3 regions of the Delftia sp. CH05 genome follow, and region 3 is predicted to be linked to each of the others. Evidence: predicted binding sites of a transcription regulator. Region 3 holds the regulator's gene; each other region holds the start of a gene.
What was found. The regulator FNR, encoded in region 3, switches genes on or off when oxygen is low (the NO sensors DNR and NnrR bind a similar motif). The targets are predictions, from matches to a motif close to TTGATNNNNATCAA.
Positions count from the first base shown of each region.

Region 1: the regulator FNR is predicted to act here: its motif matches at 1,753-1,766, upstream of GRX31_RS24160 (COX15/CtaA family protein).
Region 2: the regulator FNR is predicted to act here: its motif matches at 1,572-1,585, upstream of GRX31_RS13410 (FeoA family protein).

Region 1 covers NZ_WUMG01000042.1:45,260-48,505, forward strand. The annotation lists gene cyoE (heme o synthase) at 1-298, opposite strand, end outside; gene GRX31_RS24160 (COX15/CtaA family protein) at 295-1,482, opposite strand; gene GRX31_RS24165 (hypothetical protein) at 2,005-2,226, shown strand; gene GRX31_RS24170 (hypothetical protein) at 2,427-2,609, shown strand; gene GRX31_RS24175 (hypothetical protein) at 2,606-2,854, shown strand; gene GRX31_RS24180 (hypothetical protein) at 2,954-3,235, shown strand.
Region 2 covers NZ_WUMG01000014.1:21,384-24,629, reverse strand. The annotation lists gene feoB (ferrous iron transporter B) at 1-1,185, opposite strand, end outside; gene GRX31_RS13410 (FeoA family protein) at 1,182-1,538, opposite strand; gene GRX31_RS13405 (YkgJ family cysteine cluster protein) at 1,734-2,054, shown strand; gene GRX31_RS13400 (Lrp/AsnC family transcriptional regulator) at 2,079-2,549, opposite strand; gene GRX31_RS13395 (amino acid permease) at 2,688-3,246, shown strand, end outside.
Region 3 covers NZ_WUMG01000045.1:13,739-16,984, reverse strand. The annotation lists gene ccoG (cytochrome c oxidase accessory protein CcoG) at 1-777, shown strand, start outside; gene GRX31_RS24800 (FixH family protein) at 835-1,149, shown strand; gene GRX31_RS24795 (hypothetical protein) at 1,331-1,618, shown strand; gene fnr (fumarate/nitrate reduction transcriptional regulator Fnr) at 1,700-2,419, opposite strand; gene hemN (oxygen-independent coproporphyrinogen III oxidase) at 2,581-3,246, shown strand, end outside.

The DNA of each region.
Region 1 (3,246 bases), on a different contig from region 3:
CCTGCTGGCTGGTCAGCTCCCCGCGCGCCGTGGGCCGCCAGGAGGTGCGCTTCATGCGCGCATCGATATGGCGCTCCACCAGGCAGTTGAAGGCCGCTGCGGCGCCCGCCACCAGCCAGATGCCCAGGCAGGCCAGCGCCATGTGCAGCCACTGGTCGGCGTTGGGCCAGCCCGGCACGGCCAGCACCATGCCGATCAGCGCGCAGAACACGATCAGCTGCACCACGCGCGGCTTGGTCAGGGCATAGAACTGCGTCCAGCGTGAGGACTCGACACTCAGGGAAGCTTGTTTACTCATGCAATCTCTCCACGGGCAACCGGTAACCCGGCCCGCAGCGTGCCCGGGCGACTGGCCGCCAGGCACCAAACAATCACGGTCACCAGCGCGGCTGCGCCACCCGTATGCAGCACTGCAGCCACCAGCGGCCAGTCCAGCACCACGTTCGACAGGCCTGTCAGCACCTGCAACACCAAAAACGCAGCCAGCACGCGGCGCTGCGGCGCCAGGGCAGGCGCCTCGCCCAACCGCCACCACAGCCCGGCAAGCGCGGCCACTACCACATAGGCCGCCAGGCGGTGCAGATAGTGGATGGCCGTGAGGCCCGCAAGGCTGATGTTGCTGCCGTCCTGCAGCAGGCCCAGCGGACGCCAGATCTGCAGCGCCTGCGAAAAATCCATGGCCGGCCACCAACTGCCCTGGCAGGTCGGAAAACTGCTGCAGGCCAGCACCGCATAGTTGGTGCTGACCCAGCCACCCAGTGCCGCCTGCAGCACCAGCAAGCCCAGGCCCAGCCACAGCAGAGCACGCAGGCCCGGGGAAATCACCGTTGCCTGCTGCTGGCGAGCCGCCCGGCTCAGCCCAACGGCGGGCACGCACAGCAAGGCCAGCAGGCCCGTGCCGCCCAGCAGGTGCAGGGTCACGATGGCCGGAAACAGCTTCATGGTCACGGTCCAGGCGCCAAAGGCACCCTGCAGGCAGACCCAGAACAGCGCCAGCGTGGGCCACCAGGGGCTCATGGCCCCCCGCCGTGCGCCTTCCACGCCTTGGGCGCCCGCCCTGCCCTGGCGGCGCGCACGCCGCCAGGCCATGATGGTCATGGCGATGATGAGCACGCCCACGGTGGTGGCCAGATAGCGGTGGACCATCTCTATCCATGCCTTGCCATGCGTCACCGGCCCGGTGGGCATGGCGGCCTGCGCCTCGGCAATCTGCGCGCGGGCGCCCATGGGGCTGGCGCTGCCATAGCAGCCCGGCCAGTCAGGGCAGCCCAGGCCGGAATCGGTCAAGCGCGTAAAGGCGCCGAACAGCACCAGGTCGAAAGTCAGGAACAGCGTCAGCACCGACAGTGCCTGCAGCCGCTTGAGCGAGCCACCGTTGCGGTTGCGCAGCCACACCCAGGCCAAGGGTCCCAGCGCCAGCAACAGGCCCAGCAGCATCAGCTCCAGAACGGGGGCCAGATCGTACAGCGCCTGCTCGTTCACCTCCGCCCTCCGCAGCGCAGCGTCCACCGGACGGAACCGACCCCAGGCAAGCCGCAAGGCAATGCCACAGGCGCATCCGGTTGGCGACAGCAGAACTTCATAAATGAGAGCAATTTGACGAGAAGGCTCAGCCCCATGCGCGAGATTGGATCGCAGGCCGGGCCCACAGAGAATCAGGACATGCACCCAGATACAGGCTGCGGGACGGCGCCCCATGCACAAGGCCCGCCAAGCGGGCCCGGTCGCTGCAACTTTCAGAGCAGCATGTCTTTGATATGAAACAATTCTACTTGCCTGCGCACCACTCAAGCGCCCAAGCGCGCAGTGCCCCTAGACCGCAGCCAGCTTCTTTTGGCCGGCGTGATGCGGCTTGGGCCGGGCGCACACGAATTTGCGCCGGGTGCCACCCGAGGCATCGGTGGCCCGGCTTTGCACAACTGCTCAGATTCGCTCAGATTCAGACGCCCAGCGTTCCTTAGATTGACGCTTTCACTTGGGGACCGGCAACCGCCGGGTGAGGCCATGATTGCAGGACGCTCGTGGACTGTGCTTGATGGGCGCGGACACGAAATCGGGCGTGTCGAAGGCGATGAATTCGTCCGGTGCGGGACCAGGCTCATCTACCGCATCGATGGGCCGGCGCTGTACTCCATGGACGGCTCGGCCAGACTGATGGGCTTTATCGAAGGGACCGAGGTCAGAACCCGGCAGGGGCGGATCTTTCTCAAATTCCTCGCGCATTGAACTGCGCTGCTCTGATCTGCGCAGCACCGTGCGCATGCAGCGGCAAGCTTTCGGCCCCCTTCTGCGCCAGCCGATGACAATCTATATCAATTCATTCATAGCCAGTCGCTAAGACGCACAGATAATTGCCGGCATTCGTGTGAATTGTGAGAAGGGACCGGGCCACGTGCCACGCCCTTCGCATGCTGGAGGATTGGCAGATGAGCGCCCCGGAAATGGAGGCCATACAGGAGCGGCTGAAGAAGCTGCGGGCCGACGAGGCGCAGGTAGCCGAGCAGCTGGAACGGCTGCAGACCCAGAAGGCTGCGCTGGAGCACAGGCAGGCCATGATCCAGGGCGCCTTGGAGGTGCTGGAAGAGATGCGGCAGGAGCTGGAGCCATGAACCGCGGCAAGCCCGGTTCGTCCCCGTCCTCGTCACCGCCCGCCACTGCCCTGCCAACAACCCAGGACTGGCTGGAAAGAATTGCAGCCCTGGATGCCACGCAGCCGCCGCCTACCCCACCTCGTCCGCGCAACACCCGCAAAGCAGCGCGCCGCAAGGCGGTCACCATCGTGGCAAGGCTGGTGCTGCTGGTGCTGCTGGCCATCGCCCTGGCCGTGGCGGCGCAATTGATGTGGGTCAAGTAGCTGCCTGCGGTATACCCTCGCATCCTGGCGAAGTTCCCATATTGTTTGCATGCTCACTTGCGCCTAGCATGGAGGCACACTCAACGCAGTGGAGGTGTCATGGCCGATCCCGAAGAACCGCTGGAAATACGCTCAGAACGCTGGCAGTCGCTGAAGGGGCTGGACATCGCCTCCGTGGATCTGGGCCCCATCTGCGTGGTGCTCTTGCTGACGTTGATCTGCATGGCCGTGATGCTGCTGCTGGCCAAGTCCGGCGCCGAGCAGGTGCGGCAGGCCCAGCCATCGCCCCAGGCCAAAGGCCCTGCTCCCCGACCGCAACCGGCGCAGCCCGTGGCAGAACCCGCCCAGCAACAGACCTGGATACCGGCCTTGCGCACCTGAGCGCGGCAAGG
Region 2 (3,246 bases), on a different contig from region 3:
GCAGGTCATCAGCGGCGCGATCATGATGGTCACCAGGCGGTCGCGCCAGCTGGTGATGGAGCGCGTGGCCATGATGCCGGGCACGGCGCAGGCGAAGCTGGACAGCAGCGGAATGAAGGAGCGGCCCGACAGGCCGACCTTGCCCATGATGCGGTCCAGCAAAAAGGCGGCACGCGGCAGGTAGCCCGAATCCTCGAGTGCAAGGATGAACAGGAACAGGATCAGGATCTGCGGCAGGAAGACCAGCACGGCGCCCGTGCCGGCGATCACGCCATCGGCCAGCAGGCTGCGCAGCGCGCCTTCGGGCATGTGCTCGTTGACCAGAGCCGAGACGGCCGAAACGCCGCCCTCGATGCCATCCATCAGCGGCTGCGCCCAGCTGAACACGGCCTGGAACATCAGGAACAGCGTGGCCGCCAGCAGCAGCATGCCCCACAGCGGGTGCAGCACCACGGCGTCGATGCGGTCGTCGCGCCGGGTGTCCACCACGGGCTCCTTGACGCAGTCGGCCATGATGCGGGCCACCTGCTGGTGCAGGGCCAGCACCTGCTCGCGCGCATCGCCCGGGCGGGCCGGGGCCTGCAGCTGCGGCGCCGCCAGGGCGCGGGCTTCGGGGCCGTCCAGCCATTGCAGCAGTTCGCGCGCGCCGTCCTGGCGCACGCCCACCGTGGACAGCACAGGCATGCCCAGGGCGCGTGACAGCGCCTCGCGGTCGATATCGATGCCCTGGCGCCTGGCCATGTCGCTCATGTTGAGCACCAGCAACATGGGCAGGCCCAGGCGCTGGGCCTCCAGCACCAGGCGCAGGTTCAGGCGCAGATGGGTGGCGTCGGTGACGCAGACCAGCAGTTCGGGCGGCGCCTCGCGCGCATGGCGACCCGAGACGATGTCGCGCGTGATGCGCTCATCCTCGCTGTGGGCGTGCAGGCTGTAGGTGCCCGGCAGGTCCAGCACGCGCACGCGCCGGCCGCTGGCCGTGCTCAGCCAGCCTTCCTTGCGCTCAACGGTCACGCCCGCGTAGTTGGCCACCTTCTGGCGTGCGCCGGTCAGCAGGTTGAACAGCGCCGTCTTGCCGCAGTTGGGGTTGCCCAGCAAGGCCAGGCGCAGTGCGGAATCACCGCTGCCGCCGCCGCCCTGGGCAGGCTGCAGCGGCTGGATGAGTTTGGGAGAGGACGACGCGCTCATGCCACCGCCTCCGGCGCCACGCGCACCAGGGCCGCCTCATGGCGGCGCAAAGCGAACGTGGTCTGGCCCACGCGCACGGCCAGCGGGTCGTCGCCCGGAAAGCCCGCGGCCAGGATGCGCACGGGCTCGCCGGGCAGAAAGCCGATCTCCATGAGCCGCAGCAGCAGTTCCTGCTCGCTGGCATCGCGTGCGGCATGGAGCTCGACCACGCGCGCCGATACCTGGCGGGGCAGGGCATCAAGGGTGATGGCCGTGGTGGCAGCAACGGCGGCAACGGCAGCAGAGGAGGACATGGGAGGCGCGGACAGCGTGGACGGAGCCGCAGCGTCCGTCGCGGGGTTCATCGAATGCATGGCGTGTTGTATCAATTGATTTTTATTCTCATTTTGATTTTGATCGAACCCGGGCGGCGGGACCGCGCATGGTATCGGAGTGCGGGACAGGGTTTTGCGTTCCCGGCTTTGCCCCCTGGCGGGCCCAGGCGGGCGGCGCGCGGCACAATGGCGGCCGACGCCGACACGGCCTTTGCGCACTCCCCTCCCCACGCCATGACCCATCCCTGCCTGAGCTGCGGCGCCTGCTGCGCATCGTTTCGCGTGGACTTTTCCGTGCACGAGTCGCAGGCGCAGGGCGGCCGCGTGCCAGCCGGGCTGGCCGAGGAAGTCACCGACCACACCTGCCGCATGCGCGGAACCGACTGGGCGCGTCCCCGCTGCGCGGCCCTGGTCGGCAAGGTGGGCGAGAAGGCCCATTGCGGCATCTATGAATGGCGCCCCTCGCCCTGCCGCGAGTTCGCCGCCGGCAGCGATGCCTGCAACCGCGTGCGCGTGCGCCATGGCATGCAGGCGCTGGACAGCGGCCTGCTCTAGCAGCCTGCCAGGCGCCACCAGCCGTCATTCCACCGGCAGCCCCGCCAGCTGTCCCTTGAATTCCTGCAGCGAGAAATGCGTGTGCACCTGGCGCACGCCGGGCAGCCGGTGCAGGCGGCTGAGCAGCAGATCGGAATAGGCGTCGAGATCGCGCGCCACGACGACCAGCAGGAAGTCCTCCGGCCCCGAGATGCCATGGAACATCACGACCTCGGGAATGGCGCAGACCGCTTCCTGGAAATGGCGCGAGGACTCCTCGTTCTGGTGGTCTATGCCCACCATCACGAAGGCCAGCACGCCAAAGCCTATGGCGCGCCGGCTCAGTGCGGCGTGGTAGCCGGTGATCACGCCCTCGTCCTCCAGCCGCTTGATGCGCCGCCATGACGGTGACTGCGACAAATGCACACGCTGCGCCAGCTCCCCCGAGGTCAGCCGCGCGTTGTCCTGCAGGGCGCGGATCAGCAGCCGGTCCGTTCTGTCGATGTCGATTGGCATAAACCACCTATGAATTCATGTTTCACAGAATAACTTATCCAAGATCAAGTCGATTTAGGGATAACTACTAAACGCCCCGCGAAGGCCGTCCATAGCATCCGCCTCCGAAGCCCCCCACAGCAACGGAGACAACAACCCATGCCAGCCTTCGAAGACATCGTCCAGCGCGAAGCCGGACTCAAACAGCAGCTGTCCGCCGGACAGATGACCATGATCGCCATCGGCGGTGCCGTCGGCACCGGCCTGTTCCTGGGCAGCGGCTTTGCCATCGGCTTTGCCGGGCCCAGCGTGCTGATCAGCTATGCCATCGGCGCAGTGATCTCGCTGCTGCTCATGGGCTGCCTGGCCGAGATGACGGTGGCCCACCCGACCTCGGGCTCGTTCGGCGCCTATGCCGAGCACTACATCAGCCCGATGGCCGGCTTCATGGTCCGCTATGCCTACTGGGCCTGCGTGGTGCTGGCCGTGGGCACCGAGGTGACGGCCGTGGGCCTGTACATGGGCTACTGGTTCCCCGAGGTGCCGCGCTGGGCCTGGGTGGTGATCTTCTCGGGCGCGCTCATCGGCGTGAACATGATGAGCGTCAAGGCCTTCGGCGCCGTGGAGTACAGCTTCTCCATGATCAAGATCATCGCCATCGCGGCCTTTATCGTGGTCGGCGCCTGGGTGGTGTTCGGCGCCCGTCCGGACGGCGTGG
Region 3 (3,246 bases):
GAGCAGGTCTGCAAGTACATGTGCCCCTATGCGCGCTTTCAGAGCGCCATGTTCGACCGCGACACCATGATCGTCAGCTACGACACGGGCCGGGGCGAGCCGCGCGCGCCTCGCACCAAGAAGGTGGACTACAAGGCCCAGGGCCTGGGCGACTGTATCGACTGCAAGATGTGCGTGCAGGTCTGCCCCGTGGGCATCGACATCCGCAACGGCCTGCAGTACGAATGCATAGGCTGCGGTCTGTGCATAGACGCCTGCAATTCCATCATGGACAAGATGGAGTATCCGCGCGGCCTCATCCGGCTGACCACGCAGAACGCCATGGCCGGCCTGTGGCGGCGGGCCCAGGTGCTGCGCCGCATCTTCCGTCCGCGCGTGCTGGTCTACTCGGCCGTGCTGATCGGCCTGAGCATGGCCATGATCGTGAGCCTGGCGCTGCGCCAGTCGGTCAAGGTCGACGTGATACGCGACCGGGCGTCGCTGTCGCGCATCGTCGCGGGCGGCAAGCTGGAAAATGTCTACCGCCTGCAGATCATGAATGCCACCGAGCAGGCCCAGCGCTACCGCATCAGCGCCCATGGCCTCGACGGGCTGGAGCTGGCGTCCGAGCAGGAGGTCGAGGTCGGCCCGGCCGAGACGCGCGGCATTGCGGCGCGGCTGCAGATTCCCTACGGTTCCGCCGAGCCGGGCTCGCACACCGTATTCTTCGATATCGATGCCGTGCATTCAGGCGCGGGACGCGCGTCCGAAAAGGCCGTCTTCCTGGTGCCCCGGTGATATGTCTGGCCGGCACCGCCCAGGCTGCGCCGGCTGTTTGAAAGAAAGAGGTTATCCATGTCTTCCAGTCCCGCAGTCTCCGCGCCCGCCACGGCCCCTTCGCATCCGGACGCCGGCAAGCCCTGGTGGAAGTTCGCCCATGTCTGGCTCGTGGTGGCCGGCCCGGCCGCCGTCGTGGTGGCTGGCGTGGTCACGGCCGTCATTGCGATCAATGGCGCCGATCCCGTGATCGATCCTGACTATTACCGCAATGGCATCACCATCAACGAGCGTGCCGATGGCGTGCGCGAAGTGCCCAAGAGCCTGGCGCCCGCGGTCACCGGCCGCAACCACGCGGCCACGCCCGCGCAGGACCATCCCACGGACCGCTGAAGGCAGGAAAATGCCGTGCACAAGGCCGCAGTCGCGGCCTTTTTGCATGGTGGATGGCATCTCCAGCATGCGCGAGGGCCAAGGGTTTCCTACAGGCAGTGCAGGGTGCGCAGGGCTTGGCACGGTGCGCGGGCGGCGCGCACAATGAAAGCCACCCCTCGACAGCTCAAGGAGATCGCTGATGTTGGCCCAACGCTGGATGTGGATTGCCTGGCCGGCCTTTCTGGCCGCCGCCGTGATGGAGATGCTGGTATTCGCCTTCGTGGACCCGCTGGAGCTGCACTGGCTCGGCGACCTGGGCTGGTCGCGGCAGGGAATCTACACGCTGGCCTTCTTCGCCTTCTGGGGCGTGACCATGCTGTCCAGCCTCATGACCACCATGCTGGGACGCTCCACGCACGATCTCAACGACGGCGTGGTCTCCGAGCCGGACCCAAATCTGGCCATGCAGGGCCTGGGGCGCGATTGAACCTGCGTGCACTGCAATGGCAATGAACAAGGCCCGCGACAGCGGGCCTTGTTCATTGCCGGGGGGCGGGGCCTTGCGGCCTCACTGGCACTGCTGGCTGTTGACGATGCGCTTGAGCGCGTCCGTGTCCAGGATGCGCAGATGGCGCTGGCGCACCTCGATGATGTTTTCTTCGGCAAACTTCGAGAAGGTGCGGCTCACCGTCTCCAGCTTCAGGCCAAGGTAGCTGCCGATTTCCTCGCGCGTCATGCGCAGCACCAGTTCCGACTTGGAAAAGCCCCGGGCGTGCAGGCGCTGCACCAGGTTGAGCACGAAGGCGGCCAGGCGCTCCTCGGCACGCATGCTGCCCAGCAGCAGCATCACGCCATGCTCGCGCACGATCTCGCGGCTCATGACCTTGTGCACATGGTTTTGCAGGGCCGTGACCTCGCGCGACAGGTCCTCCAGCTTGTCGAAGGGCATGACGCAGACCTCGGCGTCTTCCAGCGCGACCGCATCGCAGGTGTGGTGGTCGTTGACGATGCCATCCAGGCCGATGATCTCGCCGGCCATCTGAAAGCCCGTGACCTGGTCGCGCCCGTCCTCGGTGGCCACGCAGGTCTTGAAGAAGCCCGTGCGGATGGCGTACAGCGAGGTGAAGGACTCACCGTTGCGAAACAGCAGGCCGCCGCGCTTGACCTTGCGGCGCGTGGCCACGATGTCGTCGATGCGCTGCATCTGCTCGGCATCCAGGCCCATGGGCATGCACAGCTCGCGCAGGTTGCAATTGGAACAGGATGCTTTGATGGTCTGAAGGTTCATGGAGTAAACATCAGCGGCGCAGCAGTGCGCCGGCGGTGACCTCGTGGATGGCGATGAGTTGGATCAAATTGTCGCAGCACTGCCGCGAACAACTCTTGATATGAGTCAAGGACGCGGCCAATGGGCTGCGGCACAGTGGACGACATTAGAGGAAAAAACCCATGACCGCTGTCACCCCAGAGCTGCTGCGTCGCTTCGACGTACCGGGGCCCCGATACACCTCGTTCCCCACGGCCGATCGTTTCGTGGAGGCTTTCGGTGCTGAAGACTATATCCTGGCACTTGAGCACCGCAAATCGAGTACCGCAGCGCGGGCCATGCCTTTGTCGCTGTATGTGCATGTGCCGTTCTGCGAGTCGCTGTGCTACTACTGCGCCTGCAACAAGATCGTGACGCGCCACCACGATCGCGCGGCCGTCTACCTGGACTACCTGGCGCGCGAGATGGCCTTGCACACGGCCCATTGCGGCAAGGGCCAGGCCGTCAGCCAGCTGCACCTGGGCGGCGGCACGCCCACCTTCTTCTCGGACGATGAACTGCGCACGCTGATGGCCCTGCTGCGCGAGCATTTCAAGCTGGAGCCGGGCGGCGAATACTCCATCGAGGTCGATCCGCGCACCGTCAGCGTCGAACGCCTGGCCGTGCTCAAGGAACTGGGCTTCAACCGCCTGAGCTTCGGCGTGCAGGACTTCGACGAACAGGTGCAGATCGCCGTGCACCGCGTGCAGCCGGCCGAGCAGGTGTTCGCGCTGGTGGCAGCGGCACGGCAGCTGGGCTTTGCCTCCATCAACGTGGACCTGATCTACGGCCTGCCCAAGCAGACGCCC